Regions from separate parts of the Arthrobacter sp. 7Tela_A1 genome, predicted to be linked through region 1. Evidence: riboswitches for the same ligand, from Rfam matches in the RefSeq annotation. Region 1 holds a riboswitch; each other region holds the start of a gene.
What was found. A riboswitch is a leader RNA that binds a small molecule or an ion and turns the genes downstream of it on or off. The one in region 1 is predicted to bind S-adenosylmethionine.
Positions count from the first base shown of each region.

Region 1 (6,955 bases):
CCTGACTTGTGCCCCTTCCCTGGCAACCGCCACGATTTCGGCCGGTTCCAGTGCGCCGGTGCCGAGTTCGACGATGACTGCCGTGCTTTCCTGAATAACCACAAAACCCCGCTCGCGAAAGACGATTGCCACTGCGTGGCATAGACATTTCAATCAGTGAAATGCATTTCCGTGCCGTTCGCAAGCATTCTGTCTGCCGGCGCGATCCGGCATCAGGCAGAATAGGCACATGAGCGCCCCTGTTCCCGTCTCGGCCCCTGTCCTGGAACCACGGGCGCGGCGGCGGATTGCCGCAGAGATATTAATTGTCCTGGGATTGTCCCTGGGCCAGTCCGGTGTTTACGCGATAGTCCGCCTGGCCGACAAGATGACACAGGCGCCCCTGGCAGGGCAGACGACAACCTTGAACCAGTCCCTGGCTCCCAACCCTGTCTTTGACCTGGTGTACCAGCTGCTGGGCATTTTCTTCTCACTGGTGCCCGTGGCCCTGGTGCTCTTCCTGCTGACCGAGCCGGGACGTTCGGCGTTCAGGCGCATCGGATTTACCTTTGCACGGCCGCTGCGCGACTTCGCCCTTGGTTTCGTGCTGGCCGCGGTTATCGGTGCCGGGACGCTGGGCGTCTACGCCGCGGGGCGGGCACTGGGCATCACCACGGCCCTGGTGCCGGCGGCCCTGGACACCTATTGGTGGACCCTGCCTGTGCTGATCCTTTCCGCCATGCGGCACGCCGTCCTGGAAGAGGTCATTGTGGTCGGCTACTTGTTCACCCGGCTCCGGGCGCTGGGCTGGTCGGTTCCGGCGATGATCCTCACCAGTGCGCTCATCCGTGCCAGCTACCACCTCTACCAGGGAATTGGTCCGGGAATCGGAAACTTCCTCATGGGGCTGCTGTTTGGGTACGCCTACTACAAGACCAAGCGCGTGATGCCGCTCGTGATTGCACATGCCCTTATTGATATAGCCGGATTCGTGGGCTTTGCCCTGTTCGGTTCTGCCATTGGAATTGGAGATTAGCGCCGTATGGCATTGAGTACCGTCTGGGGCGAAGCCCTGGATCCTGAGAATGTCCTGCCCGAGTATCCCCGTCCCCAGCTGGTGCGGAACAACTGGATCAACCTCAACGGCCGCTGGGACTACGCGTTGACGCCTGAGAGTTTTGCGGACTCTTCCGCAGCGGGGGAGCAGCCCGCCGCGTGGGACGGGAAAATCGTGGTGCCTTTTTCGCCGGAAGCGCCGCTTTCCGGCGTCGGCCGCCAACTGCAGCCCGGCCAGGTCCTCTGGTACCGCCGCACCTTCACCCTGCCGCAGCCCGGGGACGGTGAGCGTGTGCTGCTGCATTTCGGCGCCGTGGACCAGTCCTGCACAGTGACGGTCAACGGGTGCGACGCCGGCGGGCACGAGGGCGGCTACTTGCCGTTCACCCTCGACATCACCGACTGCCTGCTTCCCGGAGGAACGGAGCAGGAGGTCGTGGTCCGTGTGCTCGACGCCTCGGATACCAACGGCGCTTCCCGCGGCAAGCAGAAACTCGAACGGGGCGGGATCTGGTACACCGCCCAGTCCGGAATCTGGCAGACGGTCTGGCTGGAGACCGTTCCGGCCCGGTGGATTCAGGACGTCGTCATCACACCGCTGGCTACCCTGGACGGGGCGGAGTTGACAGTGCTGGCCGGCGGTCCCGGGGCCGGCGGTTCGTACGTCGGTCACAGCGCGGAGATTACCGTGACAGCCGAAGGCAGGGAGGTGGCCCGGGGGTCTGCCGCTCCCGGAGAGCCGCTTCGGCTGGCGATCCCGGAGCCGAGGCTCTGGAGCCCTGAAGATCCGTTCCTTTATTCGGTGGGCGTGACCCTGGGAGACGACGCCGTCGAGAGTTACTTCGGCCTGCGCACCTTTGGCCGCGGAGCCGGCCCGGACGGGCACCAGCGACTGCTGCTCAACGGCAGGCCGTACTTCCACGCGGGGCTGCTGGACCAGGGGTACTGGCCCGACGGTCTGTACACGGCTCCGTCGGACGCGGCCATGGTCCACGACATCCAGACGGCCAAGGACCTGGGCTTCACCATGCTGCGCAAGCACATCAAGATCGAACCGCTGCGCTGGTACCACCACTGCGACCGCCTGGGGATGCTCGTCTGGCAGGACCTGGTCAACGGCGGGGAAGGCGACGGCAGGGCGCAGGAATGGGTTTCGCTGCCTGGGCGGGGGAGCCGGAGCGACCGGCGGTATGCGAAGTTCGGCCGCAGCGACGCCGCGGGGCGCGAATCGTTCCGGCAGGAAATGCGGGAGACGGTTGACCTGCTGCGCAGCGTGCCCTGCATCGCGCTCTGGGTCCCGTTCAATGAAGGCTGGGGCCAGTTCGACGCCGCTGACATCGCCGCCGAGCTGCGCGCACTGGACCCGACCCGCGGCATCGACCACGCCAGCGGCTGGCATGACCAGGGCGCGGGAGACACCAAGAGCCTCCATGTCTATGCCGTGCCGTTCCACATCCGGAAGCGCTGGCAGCGCGATCCCCGGGCGATCGTGCTTTCCGAGTACGGCGGCTTCAGCCTCCCGCTGGACGGGCACACCTGGAACAGCAAGGTCTTCGGCTATGGCAAGGCACTCAACACGTCCCAGGAACTCGACCATGCCTACTCCGACCTGCACCGGACCCAGATCCTTCCGGCCGTCAGCCAAGGCCTCGCTGCGAGCGTCTACACCCAGCTCACCGACGTCGAGGATGAGGTCAACGGCCTGCTCACCTACGACCGCCGCATCCTGAAGGTCGACGCCGCCGCCGTCCGGAAAATCAATGCTGCGCTTCTGGCTGCCGGGTCGGGTTTGTGAAGCTGAGGGTGTCTGCGGGGTAACCTGCGGAGTCTGCTGCCGGTTTCCGGGCTGCGGGCCGCGGGCTCCGGGTCCTGGGTCTAGGGCGTGCCTGTTCCGCGTTAGGCGCGTGAGCGCTGTTGTGGAAGGCCTGCCCGGAGTAATGCCTGCACCAGGCCGTCCGGGTCGCCCGAGGGTTTGAACAGCTCAGACCAGCTCCAGCGGAGAAACCCTACGCCTGTTGCCCGGATTGCGTCCTCGCGGCGTTTTTCCTGCAGCAGGGCATGTTCGGGCTGGGCCCGGCCGTCCGTCTGAGTCTTTCCGTACTTCACCGTGCCGTCGAATTCGCCAACGAGTTCCTGCTGCTTCCAAAAGAAATCCGTGCGTCCAAGCAGGCGCCCGCCAGGAGAATTGAAACTCTTCTGAAGTTCCGGGGAAGCCGCTGCGGTGGATGATGGCGCGGGAATAGGATTCGCCGGGAGATTCAGACCTCTCATCTGCGAACGTGATGACCCGGATCGCTCTCGCACGCTTGGCCTGTGTAGGCAGGCCCTGTGCCAAGTCCTGCAGGGTGTTTTTCTCCAGCGCCGGGAGTCCTCGCCGCCGGTCGGGGCGGATGGCGTGGTCCATTGCCGGAACTGATTGCTCGAAGGGCAGGTACGCAGCCATGTCCAGAACGGTTTGGGCCCTGGATGTGACGGGCAGTCCGTCGACCGTAGCCAGCGGTTCCAGCAGGCGTCTCCGAGCCCAGCGGAGGTCACCGTGGCTGTGTCCGTTGACGGGAGACAACGCGAGCAGCATGACCTCACGCGCCGTTCCGATCGTCGGAATTCCCCAGATCGCGGCCGCCGACTGCTGGATGAGGACCCGTCGGGTCCTTCCGGATTCTACGGCCGCCGCGAGTCTTAAGCGCTCGCGCTCCCAGGGGCGAAGCCCGGCCCAGGACTGTCCATCCAGATAGACGCCGGGTCTGACCCGGACCAGCTCTCCCCTTGTGCACCGCAGTGCGAGGGAACGACGTCCGGGCCCGTCACGATCGGCATCGACGGAGAAAAGCAGGTCTGCGCTCATGGATCCAGCGTGGAATGCTGCGGGGTCAAACACGGGGTGCAGCAACGAATCTGTGGACAAGGTCAGGCCCTTGCAGCGGGCGGTCCTTGTCGGAAAAACTGCGTTAAGGGCGGAATAATCCGCTAAGGGAAAATCCGGTCATGGCGCCGCGCAGTATTTTCCCAGGAGGTCTAGAAAGTTCCGGAACGCAGCAAAACCGGGTCACAGAATGCAGTGTTTTCCCTTTGTGCAGCGTTTCGGAGGACTGAGTGCAGCAAAACCGCGGAGTGCAGCAAAACCCCGGAGTGCAGCGGAACGCCGGAGTGCAGCGGAACGCCGGCACTGAGCACGGTGGCAAGGCGGCAAGGCGCGCAGTGTGGGCGGGCTAGCCGGATCCCTGGGACGAAGCGCAACCGGATCCCAGGGAAGAAGCACAGCCGGATTCCTGGACGAAGTGCACCGAATCGCCGGAACGCGGGAAGTGGTGGCTGGGAACTAAGCACCGGGACAGCGGCCACAGCCTTCACCAAGACTGACGGGCCCGGCCCGAAGGAGAGGGGAACCCCGGCCACGAAGGCAACGGAACCTAGATCTCGACGAGACCCTTCTCAGTCCCGAAGGTCACAGACATGATGCCGGGGGTTCCCTTGGGGGAGACCCAGGTGACGCCAAGGCCGTCGAGCGGGTTCTCCACCGGCTGGCCGAGCCATTCGGTGACGCGCTGGGCGGACCCGGCAATCTTAAGGGAATCCAGGGAGACTGTGCCCGCAAAGGCACGGGAGGGATGGAGGTCGGCCTTGTCCTCATCCCAGCGGAGCATATAGGGGACCTGCGGGTCGGCGATCAGGCCGTTGATGCCGATCTGCTGCCACGTCAGTTCCTGCCCGTCGGGGAACTTGCGGTTTCCGGGGACGGCGGAGCGGCCGAGCCGTTCCTCGAAAGGTGCGAGGTCGTCCACGGCGACGCACCAGCCCATCCAGCCGCCGCCTGCCTCGGACCGGGCACGGACGGCCTGGCCAAAAGGTGCCTTGTCGGAAGCGGGGTGATTCAGGACCTCAACCACTTCCAGGTACTGCTGGTTGGCCAACGGAATGATCATGTTCCGGGTGCCAAAGCGGGGATGCACCCCGCCCTTCACAAAGTCGGTTCCAAGGGCAGAAGCAATACGTTCCGTGGTGGCCAGCAGGCCGTCGGATTCGCAGGCGTAAGAAACATGATCCAGGCGCATGCGAACATCTTGGCACGTTGTGACCTGTGTCTCGACCAAGGCAAGCCTTAGCTCCGCAAAACGTATCTGGATCTGCGGATTTTCCCGGATTCACGCTGCGTCATATGGGTTGCGCAACTCCGGCTCCGTTGGTTCTATTGGTACAGGTCATGAGTGCCAGCAGATAGCCCCGGCTTGCTGGCCGGCAACCCTCCAACCGCGGTGGGGTGCCCCGGGTGAAGACCTGGCTGGACACCACAAAGGGTGTCCCGGCAAGCGCGGGCCACACGTCTGGTACCGGAGTTCTTCCGGCATCGGTACCTGTGGGGCCCCTGGTCATTAAGGGAGCAACATGTCTGCCAACTGGTCATTCGAAACCCGCCAGATCCATGCAGGACAGGAGCCCGACGCCACCACCGGCGCCCGTGCCCTTCCCATCTACCAAACGACGTCCTTCGTTTTCCCCAGCGCAGAAGCGGCAGCGAACCGTTTCGCGCTCGCAGAGCTGGCTCCGATCTACACCCGGATCGGCAACCCCACCCAGGAAGCAGTGGAGAACCGCATCGCTTCCCTGGAAGGCGGCGTTGGGGCCCTGCTGCTTGCCTCCGGGCAGGCCGCGGAAACCTACGCGATCCTCAACCTGGCCCAGGCAGGGGACCACATCGTGGCCAGCCCCAGCCTGTACGGCGGAACGTACAACCTCTTCAAGCACACCCTGAAGAAGTTCGGCATCGACGTCACCTTCGTCGCCGACCCGGACAACCTGGACCAGTGGCGCGAAGCCGTGCAGCCCAACACCAAGGCATTCTTTGGCGAAGTCGTCTCCAATCCACGCCAGGATGTCCTGGACTTGGAGGGACTTTCCGCCGTCGCGCATGAGGCGGGCATTCCCCTCATCGTGGACAACACGCTGTCCACCCCTTACCTCATCCGCCCCATCGAATGGGGAGCGGACATCGTGGTGCACTCCGCCACCAAGTACCTCGGAGGGCACGGCACCGCGATGGCCGGCGTGATCGTGGACTCCGGCAACTTCGACTTCGCCGCCGATCCGGAAAAGTTCCCCGGCTTCAATAGCCCTGATGAGAGCTACAACGGCCTGGTGTACGCCCGGGACCTCGGGGTCAACGGTGCACTGGGCGCCAACCTGGCCTTCATCCTGAAGGCACGGGTCCAGCTGCTGCGGGACCTCGGTTCGGCAGTATCACCGTTCAACGCTTTCCTGATCGGCCAGGGTCTGGAAACGCTCAGCCTCCGGCTGGAGCGGCACGTTCAAAACGCCGTCGCCGTCGCGGAATGGCTGGAGACGCACGACGACGTCCTTTCCGTCGCGTACGCAGGCCTGAAGTCCAGCCCGTGGTACGAACGAGGCCGCAAGTACGGGCCCCGCGGCACCGGTGCGATCGTGTCCTTTGAAATCGACGGGGGTGTCGAAGCCGGCAAGCGCTTCGTCGATGCGCTCCAGCTGCACTCGCACGTGGCGAACGTCGGCGACGTCCGCTCGCTGGTGATCCATCCGGCGTCGACCACCCACAGCCAGCTGGGGGCGGAGGCCCAGACAGCGGCAGGGGTCAGCCCGGGCCTGGTGCGGCTCTCGGTCGGGTTGGAGCACGTGGATGACATCATTGCGGACCTCGACGCCGGATTCCGCGCCGCCAAGGGAGCATGAAGCACAGCGTGACAACCTATCCAGCCACAGCGCAGCACCCCGTCCACACACTCGACGGAGTGCTGCAGTACGCCTCGATCGGTGAACTCGAACTCGAGACCGGAGGGCGCCTGCCCGACGTCGTTCTCGGCTACGAAACCTGGGGCCGCCTGAACAGTGACGCCTCCAACGCCGTCCTCATTCCGCACGCCCTCACCGGCAGTACCCACGTGGCGCAGGG
Region 1 is NZ_JAXIOO010000001.1:4,137-11,091, forward strand. It holds gene hutH (histidine ammonia-lyase) at 1-126, opposite strand, end outside; gene TVB01_RS00030 (CPBP family intramembrane glutamic endopeptidase) at 230-1,015, shown strand; gene TVB01_RS00035 (glycoside hydrolase family 2 protein) at 1,022-2,830, shown strand; gene TVB01_RS00040 (hypothetical protein) at 2,932-3,306, opposite strand; gene TVB01_RS00045 (VOC family protein) at 4,446-5,087, opposite strand; SAM riboswitch class IV at 5,233-5,351, shown strand; gene TVB01_RS00050 (bifunctional o-acetylhomoserine/o-acetylserine sulfhydrylase) at 5,419-6,735, shown strand; gene metX (homoserine O-acetyltransferase MetX) at 6,732-6,955, shown strand, end outside.

Region 2 (6,955 bases), on a different contig from region 1:
TCGACGATCTTCCACCGCATCGCCAAGCTGCCCATGCCGGTCATCGCCGCGCTGGACGGCTACGCGCTGGGCGGGGGAGCGGAGCTGGCCTTCGCCGCCGACTTCAGGATTGCCACTCCGACCGTGAAGATCGGCAACCCGGAAACGTCGCTCGGCATTATGGCCGCAGCCGGCGCCACCTGGCGGCTGAAGGAACTCGTCGGGGAACCGCTGGCCAAGGAAATCCTCCTGGCCGGACGGATCCTGAACGCCGAGGAGGCCCTGGCAGCCCGCCTGGTCACCGAGATTCACGACGCGGCAAACTTGATGGACGCGGCCAACGCCCTGGCCGACCGGATCGCCAAGCAGGACCCGCTGGCCGTCCGCATCACCAAGTCCGTGTTCCACGCGCCCGCCGAGGCGCACCCCGTGATCGACACCCTCGCCCAGGGCATCCTCTTCGAGTCCGAGGCGAAGTTCGACCGCATGCAGGCATTCCTGGAAAGGAAGAAAAAGAAATGACAGTTCCCTCCAAGGTCGGTGTTCTCGGCGGCGGCCGCATGGGCGCGGGCATTGCCCACGCCTTCTGCACCGCCGGTGCTGCCGTCGTCGTCGTGGAGCGCGATGAGCAGGCGGCAAGCGCGGCGTACGAGCGCGTTGCCTCCAACCTCGCCAAGAGCGTTGAGCGCGGCACCACGGACGAGACCCTCGATGCCCTGGTTGCCCGGCTCAGCGTCTCCACCGACTATGCCGACTTTGCCGGCTCAGGCCTGGTCGTCGAGGCAGTTCCGGAAGACTTCGCCCTGAAGGCTGCCGCGCTGGCCGCTGTGGAGGAGCAGCTGGGCGACGACGCCTGGCTGGCCTCGAACACGTCCTCGCTGTCCGTTTCGGAGCTGGCCGATAAGCTGCGGCGTCCGGAGCGGTTCTGCGGACTGCACTTCTTCAACCCCGTTCCCGCGTCCACCCTCATCGAGGTGGTCCTGGGCAAGCAGACGTCCGAAGAGCTCGCTGAGGCCGCCCGGACCTGGGTGGCAGACCTGGGTAAGACGCCCGTCGTCGTCAATGACGCTCCCGGTTTCGCCAGCTCACGCCTGGGTGTGGCCATTGCCCTGGAAGCGATGCGCATGGTCGAAGAAGGCGTTGCCTCTGCCGAGGACATCGACGCTGCCATGGTCCTGGGCTACAAACACCCGACCGGCCCGCTGAAGACCACGGACATCGTGGGGCTGGATGTACGCCTCGGCATCGCCGAGTACCTGGCGTCCACGCTCGGCCCCCGTTTCGAGCCGCCGCAGATCCTCCGGGACAAGGTGGCCCGCGGAGAGCTTGGCCGCAAGACCGGCAAGGGCTTCTTCGACTGGAGCTAGGTTGCCCTGAGCAGCAGCCCGCCTGCTTCGCCCCTTAGGGCGGGGGATGCGGGCTGCGGCCGTTAACGCCGCTGTTCGGTTTCCGCCGGCGGGGGAGACTGCGGGTGGGCGGCGTCAATGCCGGCAAACCAGCCCGGTGCCCGGCCGCCCTGTGGGGGCTGCAGGGTTGCGGCGTCACAACCGCTGGTCTGCAGCAGCCAGGAAACCAGGGAGTTTGAGTTCCACATGTCGCCACCGGGCATCTTCGCACCCCACACCGTCAGGGGCACCTGGGGCACCCGGGCAAGCAGGGCATCGGCCCCGGCAGCGTCCAGGTTGAACACGAGGGGCGGTTCCGGCGCAAAGGCGAGGTCCGGTATGACCCCGTTCGGCCAGCACCGCACCTCATACCGGAACAGCCTGAGCCGTCCGAGGAACCGGAGTCCCACCGGTCCCGTGGCCACGATTCCGCGCGGCCCGGTGCCCTGGCCCCACGCTGGGGTCATTTCAATCGCATAGCGGGAACCGCGCGCGGTGACTTCCAGTGCTGCGTGGAACAGGGGCCGGGGACGGCGCCGCTCGCGCAGCGCGCGCCAGAGCTCCCACCAGCGGCTGGTGTGGACCACCACGCGGCCCCCGGCACCAACCGGGAGCCACCACAACCGCACCTGTGCTGTGTCCATGCGGCTCCTTCCCCGAAACCAACGTGCCTCAGGCCTGACCGCCGCGGCTGGGCAGCCTACGCCCTGGCGACGGGCTGCTGCAGCTCAGTGACCCAGTCAGCCTGGTCCTCGGACTCCGACCTCAGATACACCTCCCGGCACGGACCCGAGGGGGTGAGGCCGCGGGCAATGATCTCAGCGTGGACCGCCTGCCAGCTCCCGCCGATGCCGTCCATGGCGCCAAGGTGGATTCCGCAGATGGCTGCCGGAACGCTGGGCAGCTCAACTGCTTCGGCGCCGTCGGGGACCGGGCCTGAGCCGGCAAAACCGGCGGTAATCCGCATGCCGTCCTCGCCCATGTCGTACTGCGCGACCGGAACGCCGGCGGGAGCCTCCGCTGGTGAGAGCAGCCCTGCGACGGCATCAAACAATGGTCCGACGACGCCGGGTACCTCCGGCTGTTCTGCCACCACCGCGGTGCGGGCAATCAGGCGGAGCGCAGGAAGGGGTTTTTCAATGATCTCGATCTGGGCCATGTGCATTTCCTTTTCGATGAGGTGGAGCCTGCGCTCAACGTCAATGAGCCGTGCAGCAGCTATCCGTGCCTCCTCCGCGACCTCTGCCTGCCTCAGGCGCAGCAGCGCGGCGATCCGCTCCGAGTCCACGCCGGAGTCGAGCAGCGCGGAGATATCCTCCAGGCCGAACCCCAGGGAACGGAGGGCGACGATCCGGTGCAGCCGCTCGAGCTGAGCGGGATCGTAGGAACGGTAGCCGCTGAACTCATCCACGTGGGCGGGAACGAGCAGTCCGGCGGTGTCCCAGTGCCGCAGCATGCGGTGGGTAACCTGGCCGATCTGCGCGAACGCTCCGATGGATAACATGCTCCAGTTCTCCTGCCTTCCACAGTGTCAGGGTCAAGTATTGCCCTACGCGGAATCGCTGTCCTGCATCCTCAGATCATGTCGCGGAACCCGTCCCCGGCAGGGAGCCGCCCGCTCGGTAGTGGCCAAGTAGAAAAAAGAACTCCGGTTGCGGCCTTCGAAGGCGCCCCGGACCATCAGGGACGAATACCGGGGGCACCACTGGGGCTGCCCTGGGCTGGTCGCGAGGGCTTCGGCGAGCAGCGGAACATCGTGGTGCCACATGAGCTGCTGCTGCCCGGCGAGGACCAGGTAAATCAGGTCCAGCTCCGGATCGGCGTGGACTTCGACGTCGATCCAGTCCTCGTAGCGGTTGAGCCGCCCGCCGTGGATCCAATGGATCTTGTGGCCGGGGGCAAAGGCGGTGCAGCGCGGGTCACTGGAGGGAATCACAGCGTGTCCTTCGAAAGAGAGTGTCCTTGCCCGCTCCGGTTGGACGCGGGCCGCTTCGTCATCCGAACCACCCGCCGAACAGTGGGGTTGGTGCATGGCCAGTCGGAGCTTTTCCGCACCGGGAAGGTGCGGAGGCCATGTCTCGTGAAGCAATGATCACGTTAGCAGGTGCGGGTGACATCCGTCCCGGGCAGCGTCTTCTTTCGGAAGGACGAGGGTTACCGCCGGCCGCGGCAGTGGTCCTTCCCATGCCCCAGATGGACATCTGCGGTGATGGCCGCCAGATAGCCTTCGCGGTAGCCGGTGGCATTCGGGTGCAGCGGAAACTCGCCGCCCAGGGTGATCCAGGGATCGGCGGACCCCACGCCGTGCCCGGCGAACTCATCCGTGACATCCACGAAGGTTTCTCCGCGCTGTACCTGTCCGGCCAGCACCGCGTTCAGCGCATCCGTTCCCTGGTTGAACAGCGCCACCGCCTCCGGGCTCAGCGGTCCCGCGGGTCCGGCCTCGAACAGATATGGATAACCGACGAGGACCAGTTCCGCCCGCGGTGCGGATTGACGAACCTGGCGGAGGGATTCCTGCAGCTGCGCCGTAAGGGTGGTCTGCGCGTAGGCGGTCGCACTCGCTATGGCGGGGGCGCAGGTCTCCGGCAGCACCGGACCGATACAGGCCTGGACGATGGCACCGAATTGAACGTCATTGCCGCCAATCGTGACGGTGACCAAGTCGGTGCCGCGGTTGAGGGAACCATCCGCGCGCAGGGCGGCGATCTGCTCCGGCAGGTCCACGGGTCCGGCGGGGGCACCCGGGGGAGTGCTCGACGCCGTCGCGCCGGCACACGTCACATCCGCCTCCCGATCCACCCGGCGAAGGGCATCCAGCAGGGCCGGGTACCCCTCTGCAGTGCGGCCGCAGGCATCGAGGAGCGGCCCGCCGCCAAAACCCGACGCGTAGGAGTCACCCAGGGCAACGTAATCCACTTCTCCGCCGCGGCCCCGGTCCCTGTCCCAGCCGCGGTCCCAGCCGCGGTCCCACCCGTGGTGGTGTCCGCGGTCCTGTCCGCCGGCAGCCGCCGGAGCGGCTACGCCGCCCGCAGCCAGGCCCATTCCGAGAAACAGCAACAAGCCTGCCTTCGCCCAGCCGCGCATGGGGTTACGGTTCATCGTCGTACCTTCCGTCGTCGTCCGGGCCCACGGTAGCCCCGGCGCGGACAGGAGCAAACACGTGGTGTGGCAGCCGGCGCAGCGGCGAGTCAAAAAGCCGGATCCGGGGCATTGCATAGTGTGCCGCAGGGCACTCTCATGTAGGCTGGATTCATTACCGACCGTCCGGTCAGTTATCGCTGTGTCCGGTGGAAGCCGCAGCCAGCGGAACTCGCCCGGTCAGGAAAACAAACGTCCAGTATCGAAAGGGTCCGTCAAAGATGACCTCAACCGCCATAGACGTGCAAGTCGTCCCCAGCTTCGTCCAGGACGAGTGGTGGACCCCGGAAAGCGCCGCCGCCAACCCAGCCGAGGTCCGGGACGCCAGCACCGGTGAAATCCTCGCCCTGGTGTCGACCGACGGACTGGACATTGCAGCCGCCGTGGAGCACGGCCGCACCGTGGGCCACCGCGGACTGGCCGGCCTCACCTTCCACCAGCGTTCGCTGAAGCTGAAGGAACTGGCCCAGTACCTCAACGGCCGCCGCAAGGAACTTTACGAAATCTCCGCCCGCACCGGCGCCACCAAGATCGACTCCCTGGTGGACATCGACGGCGGCATCGGCGTGCTCTTCACCTTCGGTTCCAAGGGCCGCCGCGAACTGCCCAACTCCACGGTCGTCATCGACGGTGCAGCCGAGGTCCTTTCCAAGGACGGCTCCTTCATCGGCGAGCACGTCTACACCTCGATCCCCGGCGTCGCCGTGCAGATCAACGCTTTCAACTTCCCGGTCTGGGGCATGCTCGAGAAGTTCGCTCCTGCGTTCATCGCCGGTGTTCCCACCATCGTGAAGCCCGCAACGCCCACCGGCTACCTCTCCGAAGCCGCCGTGCGCATGATGATCGAATCCGGGATCCTCCCGGCAGGTTCGCTGCAGCTGATCTCCGGCTCCGCCCGGGACCTGCTGGACCATTTGGACTACCGGGACATGGTCTCCTTCACTGGTTCGGCGTCGACCGCCAACAAGCTGAAGAACCACCCCAATGTCATTGAAGGCGGGGTGCGCTTCACGAGCGAAACCGACTCGCTGAACGCCTCCATCCTCGGTCCGGACGCCGTTCCCGGCACGCCGGAATTTGATGCGTACGTAAAATCGCTGGTCACGGAAATGACCGTCAAGGCCGGCCAGAAGTGCACCTCGATCCGCCGCGCCATCGTGCCCAAGGCGCTGGTGAACGACGTCGTTGCGGCCGCCGCCAAGCGCATCGAAGAGCGCGTTGTGCTCGGTGACCCGCGGGCCGAGGGCGTCACCATGGGTGCCCTGGCGTCCGTGGAGCAGCGCGACGGCGTCCGCTCCTCCGTCCAGGCCCTGCTCGACGCCGGCGCGAAGATCGCCTTCGGCTCCCTCGACGCTCCGGAGAGCGTCCAGGCAGACGGCAGCCGCGGCGTCGCTGAAGACGGTGCCTTCATGGCTCCCGTGCTGCTGACCTGGGATGATCCCAACGCGGAAGCACTGCACTCCGTTGAGGCCTTCGGTCCGGTCGCCTCGGTGGTCGGCTACGAGGACACGAACGACGCGGTGCGCCTGGCAGCACTCGGCGGCGGCTCGCTCGTGGCCACGGTCTGCAGCAACGATCCGCAGACCGTTCGCGAACTGGTTTCCGGAATCGCCGGCCACCACGGCCGCGTGCACGTGCTGAACCGGGAAACTGCCCGTACCTCCACCGGTCACGGCTCGCCCGTGCCGCACCTGGTCCACGGCGGTCCCGGCCGCGCCGGCGGCGGCGAGGAGCTCGGCGGCATCCGCGCCGTCAAGCACCACATGCAGCGCACCGCCATCCAGGGTTCGCCGAACATGCTGACCGCGATCACCGGAGTCTGGCACACCGGTGCCGACCAGAACTTCGATGAGACGCACCCCTTCCGCAAGGACCTCTCGACGCTGAAGGTCGGCGACGCCATGGCCTCGGAACTGCGCGAGGTCACGCTCGAGGACATCACCGCGTTCGCGAACAGCACCGGCGACACGTTCTACGCCCACACCAACCAGGACGCTGCCGAAGCGAACCCGTTCTTCCCGGGCATAGTGGCGCACGGCTACCTGCTGCTCTCCTGGGGTGCCGGATTGTTCGTGGAGCCCGCTCCGGGACCGGTACTGGCCAACTACGGCCTGGAGAACCTGCGCTTCATCACTCCGGTGGCTGCCGGCGACTCCATCCGGGTCACCCTCACGGCGAAGAAGATCACGCCGCGTGAAACCGACGAGTACGGCGAGGTTGCCTGGGACGCCGTCCTGCACAACCAGAACGATGAGATCGTCGCCACCTACGACGTGCTGACCCTCGTGGAGAAGAAGCGCGCCTAGCACTTCCCCTCCCATCGCCGAGAGGCCAGTTACGGCTCGTTTGGAGCTCCAAACAAGCCGTAACTGGCCTCTCGGTGGTTAAGAGTAGGGGTTAGCGCTTGTCGTGCAGGCCCTCGAAGACCATCGAAATAATGTCGTCGGCGA
Region 2 is NZ_JAXIOO010000038.1:654-7,608, reverse strand. It holds gene TVB01_RS13730 (enoyl-CoA hydratase/isomerase family protein) at 1-501, shown strand, start outside; gene TVB01_RS13725 (3-hydroxyacyl-CoA dehydrogenase family protein) at 498-1,346, shown strand; gene TVB01_RS13720 (hypothetical protein) at 1,409-2,008, opposite strand; gene TVB01_RS13715 (MerR family transcriptional regulator) at 2,065-2,868, opposite strand; gene TVB01_RS13710 (hypothetical protein) at 2,914-3,300, opposite strand; SAM riboswitch class IV at 3,318-3,450, opposite strand; gene TVB01_RS13705 (SGNH/GDSL hydrolase family protein) at 3,519-4,466, opposite strand; gene paaZ (phenylacetic acid degradation bifunctional protein PaaZ) at 4,727-6,811, shown strand; gene TVB01_RS13695 (TetR/AcrR family transcriptional regulator) at 6,903-6,955, opposite strand, start outside.
Region 2: another riboswitch for S-adenosylmethionine. It lies ahead of TVB01_RS13710 (hypothetical protein); the one in region 1 lies ahead of TVB01_RS00050 (bifunctional o-acetylhomoserine/o-acetylserine sulfhydrylase).

Region 3 (6,955 bases), on a different contig from region 1:
CATCCCACGGGGTGGGCAGCACGCCGTCCATGTAGCCGGCGAACCATTCCCGGACTTCCGGTGACTGGTAGGCCTCCTGCAATACGCGCGCCTTCTCGGTCTCCGCGAACCCACCGGTGCCGGCCACCACGCAGCGGAACGGAATCTGGTCTGCTTCCTTCTCGAAGGCCAGCGCGTCGTCCGGGGAGAGACCGATTTCCGCGGCCAGCCGCACGAACAGCACTCCGGCGTCCACGTCCGGCAGGGTCTTGGAGAGGGACTGCTGGTCCACCTCCACGAACTCGAAGTTCTTCGGGTTGGCAGTAATGGTTTCCTGCGACGTGTGGATAACGCCCACTCCCTCCTTGAGTTCCAGCAGGCCGGCGTCGCGCAGCAGCGTCAGCCCGCGCCCGTTGTTGGCAGGGTCCACCGGCAGGGCGATGCGCGCTCCGTCGGGCAGGTCCTGCAGGCTGGAGTACCGCTGGGACCAGATCCCCGCCGGTGATCCGTAAACGTAGAACAGCGGCTGCACCTCGAGCTTCTGGTCCACGTTGAACTGCTGCAGGTAGGCGCCGTGCTGGAAGTAGTTGGCGTCGAACTCGCCGTTGGAAACCGCGAGGTTCGGCTGGATGATGTCCGTGACGTAGGTTGCCTCCAGCGTCCAGCCCTTCTCCTTGAGCAGTGCGGCGGCGATTTTGGTGGGCTCCTGGAACGGAGCGGATTCGGTGGCGATGATCTTGATGGTTTTGTCCCCTGAGGCTGCCGCACCCCCGGTCAGGCCGCAGCCGGTAGCGGCGGTCAACGAGGCTGCGCCGGCACCGGCGAGGGCAAGCTTGAGGAAGTTCCTGCGTTCCATGGTGTTTCCTTTTGAAAGAGTGCGAATGGTTAGCGGTAAGCGGAGGGAACCGGTTCGGTCCCGTTGAGGAAGTACCGGCCGAGTTCGTTGTATTTGTAGGCAACCGGGTCATGCAGGGTGTGGGTGCGGACGTCCCGCCAGTACCTGTCGAACCCGTACTTGCTCCCGGCGGCGCGGGCACCGGTGACGTCGAAGATCCGGGCCGTGACGTCCAGGGACACCTCGTGGGCGGCGATCTTCGCGGCTGCAATCTGCTCCGCCACCCCCGCCCGTTCCGCGGCGGTGAGCGCCTCGCCGGCGTCGAACGCCCACTGCAGGGCGGTGGTGGCCTGGTCGATGACGGCGGCAAGCGCCTGGAGTTTCGCCGCGAAGGACCCGTAGTGGTTCTGGATAAACGGATCGTCCGACGCCGTTTCCACCTCTGCGTGGAACCACGGCCGGGCGGTGGACAGGGTATAGTCCCGGGCAGCCAGCACGGCTCCTTCCGCAGCCGCGAGGTAGGCGTGGGCGAACAGCAGCTGGAACGCGGGGGTGGTGAGCACCTGGTGCGGTTCCCTTTCGCCGTCATGCGCTCCGAGGTTGGTGATGACGGCTGCGTCCGGAACAAACACGTCCCGGAACTCGATGGTGTTGGTGGCGGTCAGCCGGGAGCCCAGGACATCCCAGTCATCGTGGCGGATCACGCCGTCGGAAGCCGTGTCGATGATCAGCGCCAGCCGGTCGCCGCCGTCGAGCACCGCCCGTGCATAGATCTTCTCCGCAACCCGGCTGCCAGTGGCAAAGGGTTTCCGGCCGGTGACCAGGTAACCGCCGCCGGTGCGGACCGCAGTGGCCTGCGGGCCCTGGGGCGTCCCTGTGGAGGACCAGAGCCACTGGTGGTCCAGGCAGTCGTCCGCCAGCGCCTGCCCCCGGGATTCGCCCAGGTCAATGAACGGGAAGGCCTGGAAAATGTAGTGGTAACCCAGCAGCTGGCCAATCGAGTTATCCGCACGTGCCACCCGCTGCACAATTTCGAAGGCGGTGCTCCAGCCGATTCCCGCACCGCCGAAGCGGGCCGGGATGGTCAACGGCAGCAGCCCTGACCTGCGCAGGATTTCCACCTCGGTGAACGGCGGCTTGTTCGCGGCGTCGCGTTCCAAAGCGTCAGCGGCAAGAATGGCGGCGACCTCGTCTGCGACGTCGAACCAGCGCTGCGCCTCTGCTGGCACCGTGTGTCCGTAACGGGTGAGCAGGCTGGCGGTCATCGGGTGGCTCCTGAAGCTGCAAGGGTGTTGTCGGGTGTAAAGGCCCCGCGAAAAGCGGCGGCCCGGTGGCGTTCGTTGAGGAGCGGGCCGGCTCCGAAGAGCTTCTCCCTTAGCGTGCCGGGGGCGTATTCGCTTTGGGCCAGGCCCCGGCGGCGCAGCTCGGGCAGCACACCGTCAATGAAGTCCGTGTAGGAGCCGGGCAGGATCGCGTTAATGATGTTGATCCCGTCCACTCCTGCGTCCTGCCAGCGTTCAAGCTCGTCGGCGATCTGTTCCGGGGTGCCGGTGACCTGCTGTGCCTCGGTGCGGTAGCGGGCCACGTCGGCCAGGGTCGGGTTGCCGCCGGGCGTGGAGTCGATGATGGCCTGCAGCACACCCCGGCCGCCTTCGGTCTGCACCTCCCCCAGCGGAGTGTCCAGCTCCAGGCCGCCGAGGTCGATGCCCAGGCCGCCGCCGATGTGCGCGATTACGGCATCCAGGTCCAGGTATTCGTCCAGTTCGGCCTTCTTGCGCTGCGCTTCTGCTTCGGTTCCGCCCACTACGAAGGACAGCCCGGTGAAGACCTTGATGTCATCTGGAAGCCGCCCGGCCTCGGCGGCGCGGGCACGGACCCCGGCGGCAACCTTCGCTGCATGGGAGGGGTTGGGCGCGAAGATGAACGTGGCTTCGGCGTTGGCGGCCGCGAACTGCTGTCCGCGGCCGGAGCTGCCGGCCTGGAAGAGCACGGGCGTGCGCTGCGGGGAGGGAGAGCTCAGGTGCGGGCCGTCGATCGAATACCGCTCACCGCGGTGATGGATCTTGTGGACCTTGTCCGGATCGGCGTGGACGCCGCTGGCCTTGTCCTGGACCAGGGCGCCGTCGTCCCAGGATCCTTCCCAGAGCTTGTACACGGCGTCGGTGTATTCATCCGCCCAGTCATAGCGGCGGTCGTGCCCGGCCAGCCCGTCACCGTTGAAGTTGCGGTGCGCGTTCTCCAGCACGGAGGTGACGATGTTCCAGCCGGCACGGCCGCCGGAGAGGTGGTCCAGCGTGGACAGCTGCCGGGCGAACTGGAACGGATGGCTCTGGACAACGGAGGACGTCGCCGCCAGCCCAATGTTCCGGGTGGCGCCGGACAGTGCTGCGAGCAGCAGCAGCGGATCGTTGGCCGGCACCTGCAGCCCGCGGCGCACATGGGAGGCCCAGCCGCCGTCGTGGTTTCCGTACAGGCCCACGACGTCGGCGAAGAACAGGGCGTCGAACTTCGCGTCTTCGAGCTGCCGGGCAAGGTCTGTCCAGAAGGACAATTCGTTGAAGCGGTGCTGTTCGGCGTCAGGGTGGCGCCACTGGCCGCCGCGGATGTGGCTGGTGGTGTTCATCAGGAAGGCGTTCAACAGCAGGCGGGGCCGGGGCCCGGAAAAACGGGTACTTGGAGTGCTCATGGAGGAAACTTTCGGTAGGAGGGGAAGCTAGAGGCGCTTGTCAGCGCGGCGGGAGAACCAGGAGCCGCCCAGCTGCACGGCCTGGACCAGCAGGACCATCAGCACAATCGCGGTGAGCATCAGCCCGGTTTCGTAGCGGTAGTAGCCGTACCGGATGGCAAAGTCACCGATTCCGCCGCCGCCCACCAGTCCGGCCATGGCGGAGTAGGAGATGAAGCTGACGGTCATGATGGTGACGGAGCTGATCAGGGCCGGACGCGCTTCGACCAGCAGGACGTCGCGAACGATTTGCCCGCGGGTGGCGCCCATGGACCGGGCGGCCTCCACCACGCCGCCGCCCAGAGCGGTGATGTTCTGCTCCACGAACCGGGCAAAGTAGGGGATGGCGTTGATGGTCAGCGGCACGATGACGGCCGCGGTGCCGATGGTGGTTCCCACCACGAAGCGGGTGAAGGGGATGATCGCGATCAGCAGGATCAGGAACGGAAAGGAACGCACCAGGTTCACCAGAGAGTCCAGGACCCGGTGCAGCCGCGGTTTGTGCCCCAGCCCGTCCGGCCCCAGGGCGTAGAGCAGCACGCCCAGCGGGGTGCCGATCAGCACCGCCAGCGGGATCGCGACCAGCAGCATGGTGCCGGTCTGCCCCAGTGCGGCGAGCAGTTCCGGCCAGACTTCGGCAATGCGCTCAAGCAACGCGGGCTCCTTCCCGGCGCGCAGCCCGGTCCAGGGAGATTTCGTCAGAGATCAGGTACCGTCCGATCGAGGTGGCCGGCGTGAACCCTGGCCGGGCCAGCTCCGTGAGCGCGAACTGCTCCACGACCCGGCCTTCCTCCATGACGGCCACGTTGTCCGCTATGGCTTTGATGACGTTCATTTCGTGCGTCACCACCACGATCGTGATGCCGAACCGCGCGTTGACGTCGCTGAGGTACTGCAGCACGGACGCGGTGGTGCGGGGGTCGACGGCGGAGGTCGGCTCATCGCACAGCAGCACCTTGGGCCGGGTGGCCAGGGCACGGGCTATGGCAACCCGCTGCTTCTGACCACCGGAGAGCTTCGCCGGGTACGTCCGCGCTTTCTCCGACAGGTCGACGACGGCGAGCGCCTCCAGTGCGCGGGCCCTGCGTTCGGCAGCGTTCTTCACTCCCGCGAACTTGAGCGAGAGCTCCACGTTCTGCGCGGCTGTGCGGTTATTCAGCAGGTTGAAGTGCTGGAAGATCATCCCGATCTCATGCCGTGCGGCGCGCAGCTCGGCATCGGCCAGAGCTGTCAGGTCCGTTCCGTCCACCAGGACCCGGCCCGAGGCGGGACGTTCCAGGAGGTTGATGTTGCGCAGCAGCGTGGATTTACCCGCACCGGAAAACCCGATGATGCCCTGGATGCTGCCTTTGGGGATGTCCAGGGACACGTTGTCCACGGCGGTGAAACTGGATCCGCCGGTGTCAAAAACGGTCGAAACATTCTCGATCCGGATCATGCTCTCCTCCTTCAGGTTGTGAAGGTGCGCGCCGCGGAGTCCACGGCTTCAGCGCGCCGAGGCACGTTTGAAGGGGACCAAAAGATAGCGGGTGCTTCTCCATCGGTCCTGGCGGTAGCACCCCTCTGCTCCGTATGAATTACGGAAGGGGTTGCTGCGGCGTCACGGAGCCAGGTCTCTCAGCCGCTCTGGATGGTTACGGGTTCATGCTGTCCGCTGGCGAGAGCCCGCGCAATGTTGTGACCGCATATGACGCAGTGCGTCCGGGCGTGACGTGCACCACCTGGGTCGCCAAGAGTTTTCCCACGTACGGCGCGGGCTGGGGCCTGCAGCATCTTCGTCGGGCAGGATGGAAGGCGTGATTCCGACGCAGCGCCCGCCGCTTTCCACCGATCTCAGCGAAACGGAGTACCTCCGCTGGTATTGGCTGAAGGAGGAATTGCAGGCCTTCGCCCGGGCAAACGGCCTCAGCGCCGCAGGCTCAAAGGCCACTGTCAGCTCACGCGTCGCGGCTTGCCTGGCTGGACGGTCCCTGGCGGAAGCGCCCGGCCGCCCGCCGCGCCGGCCGGCGCCGCTGGTCCCGCCGCTGACGATCCATACGGTGGTTCCTGCCGGACATCCGTGCAGCCAGGTGCTCCGGGAGTTCTTCGTCAACGCACTGGGACCCGGTTTCCGGTTTGATGCGCCCATGCGGGCGTTCTTCGCGGCCAATGACGGCACTGCGACGCTGGCCGCGGCCCTGGACCACTGGCATGCCACCCGATCCGCCGCCGCCCGGCCAATCGGGCCTCAGTTTGAGCTCAACCGGTTCTCCCGGGACTGGCATGCCTCCCACCCCGGCGGCACCCGGGACCAGATGCTCGCGGCGTGGAAAAGCCACCGTTCACTGCCGGTGGACCTGCGCCCGACAGGTCCGGCTCAGTCCTAGAGCCCGAAGCGTCCCGCTTCAATAACGGGGCAGGTATCCATGACGACGTCGAGCCCCGCTTCGGCGGCGCGCTGGGCGGCCGCCTCATCCACGACGCCGAGCTGCAGCCAGACGGCTTTGGCTCCAACCTCGATGGCCTGGTCCACAATGTCCCCGACCCGGGATGAATTCACGAAACAGTCGACGACGTCGATCTGGCCCGGGATCTCAGCCAGCCTGGTGTATCCCTTGTTGCCGAAGACGTCGTCGCCGGCCAGGTTCACCGGGACGATCTCCATCCCCAGCGAGTCCTGGACGAATTTGGAAACACCCACCGCGGGCCGCAGCGGATTATTCGAGAGACCCACCACTGCCCAGCGTCCTTTGGATGAGAGCAGGCGGGATATAACCTCGGGATCATTGCGGTGTGCCATTCTGGCCCTCCCTCCGGTTGGAACTCAACGGGTCTTCAGCGTACGCGCCGTCCTGCGACGGGTCGATCCGGCGTCCGCGGCCCCTAATCCAGGAAATCGCTGACTGCCTCGGCAAGCACTGCATCGTCCAGTCCGTGCCAGGATCCCTCAAGCAGCTGGAAGGACCCTTCCGGAAGGATTTCCGCCGTCTCGCGGGCCCAGGCCTGCAGCCGGGCATCGCTGCCGCTGCTGGCCAGCACCAGGACCGGAACATGAATGCCCGTGAGGGCTTGGATGTCGGTTTCCAGCATGAGGGTGAGGTCGTAGGAGATGGTGTGCGCCGCCGGCTCGAAAGGTGAGGGTTCGGATTGCTCGATGATTTCCTCCGGGACACCGATGGACTCCTGGAAGAGGCGCACGGCCCCCGCCCGGTCCTCGGCGTCGATCAGGGCTTCAAGCTGCGGGCGGATGTCGGGCCCGGCAGCACCCTCCTGAGAGAGCGGCGGTTCGACGGCAATGACGCTGGAGACAACGGCTGACTCCGAAGCGGCGCGGAGGGCAAGGATCGCTCCCGAGGAGGTTCCCAGAAGGTCCGCCGATCCACCCGCTGCCTGCACGACAGCCAGCAGGTCATCCACCTCGGATTCGGGGGTGTATT
Region 3 is NZ_JAXIOO010000039.1:3,913-10,867, reverse strand. It holds gene TVB01_RS13925 (MetQ/NlpA family ABC transporter substrate-binding protein) at 1-835, opposite strand, end outside; gene TVB01_RS13920 (acyl-CoA dehydrogenase family protein) at 865-2,079, opposite strand; gene TVB01_RS13915 (LLM class flavin-dependent oxidoreductase) at 2,076-3,500, opposite strand; gene TVB01_RS13910 (methionine ABC transporter permease) at 3,528-4,193, opposite strand; gene TVB01_RS13905 (methionine ABC transporter ATP-binding protein) at 4,186-4,977, opposite strand; SAM riboswitch class I at 5,074-5,176, opposite strand; gene TVB01_RS13900 (hypothetical protein) at 5,336-5,905, shown strand; gene TVB01_RS13895 (CoA-binding protein) at 5,902-6,318, opposite strand; gene TVB01_RS13890 (alpha/beta fold hydrolase) at 6,402-6,955, opposite strand, start outside.
Region 3: another riboswitch for S-adenosylmethionine. It lies ahead of TVB01_RS13905 (methionine ABC transporter ATP-binding protein); the one in region 1 lies ahead of TVB01_RS00050 (bifunctional o-acetylhomoserine/o-acetylserine sulfhydrylase).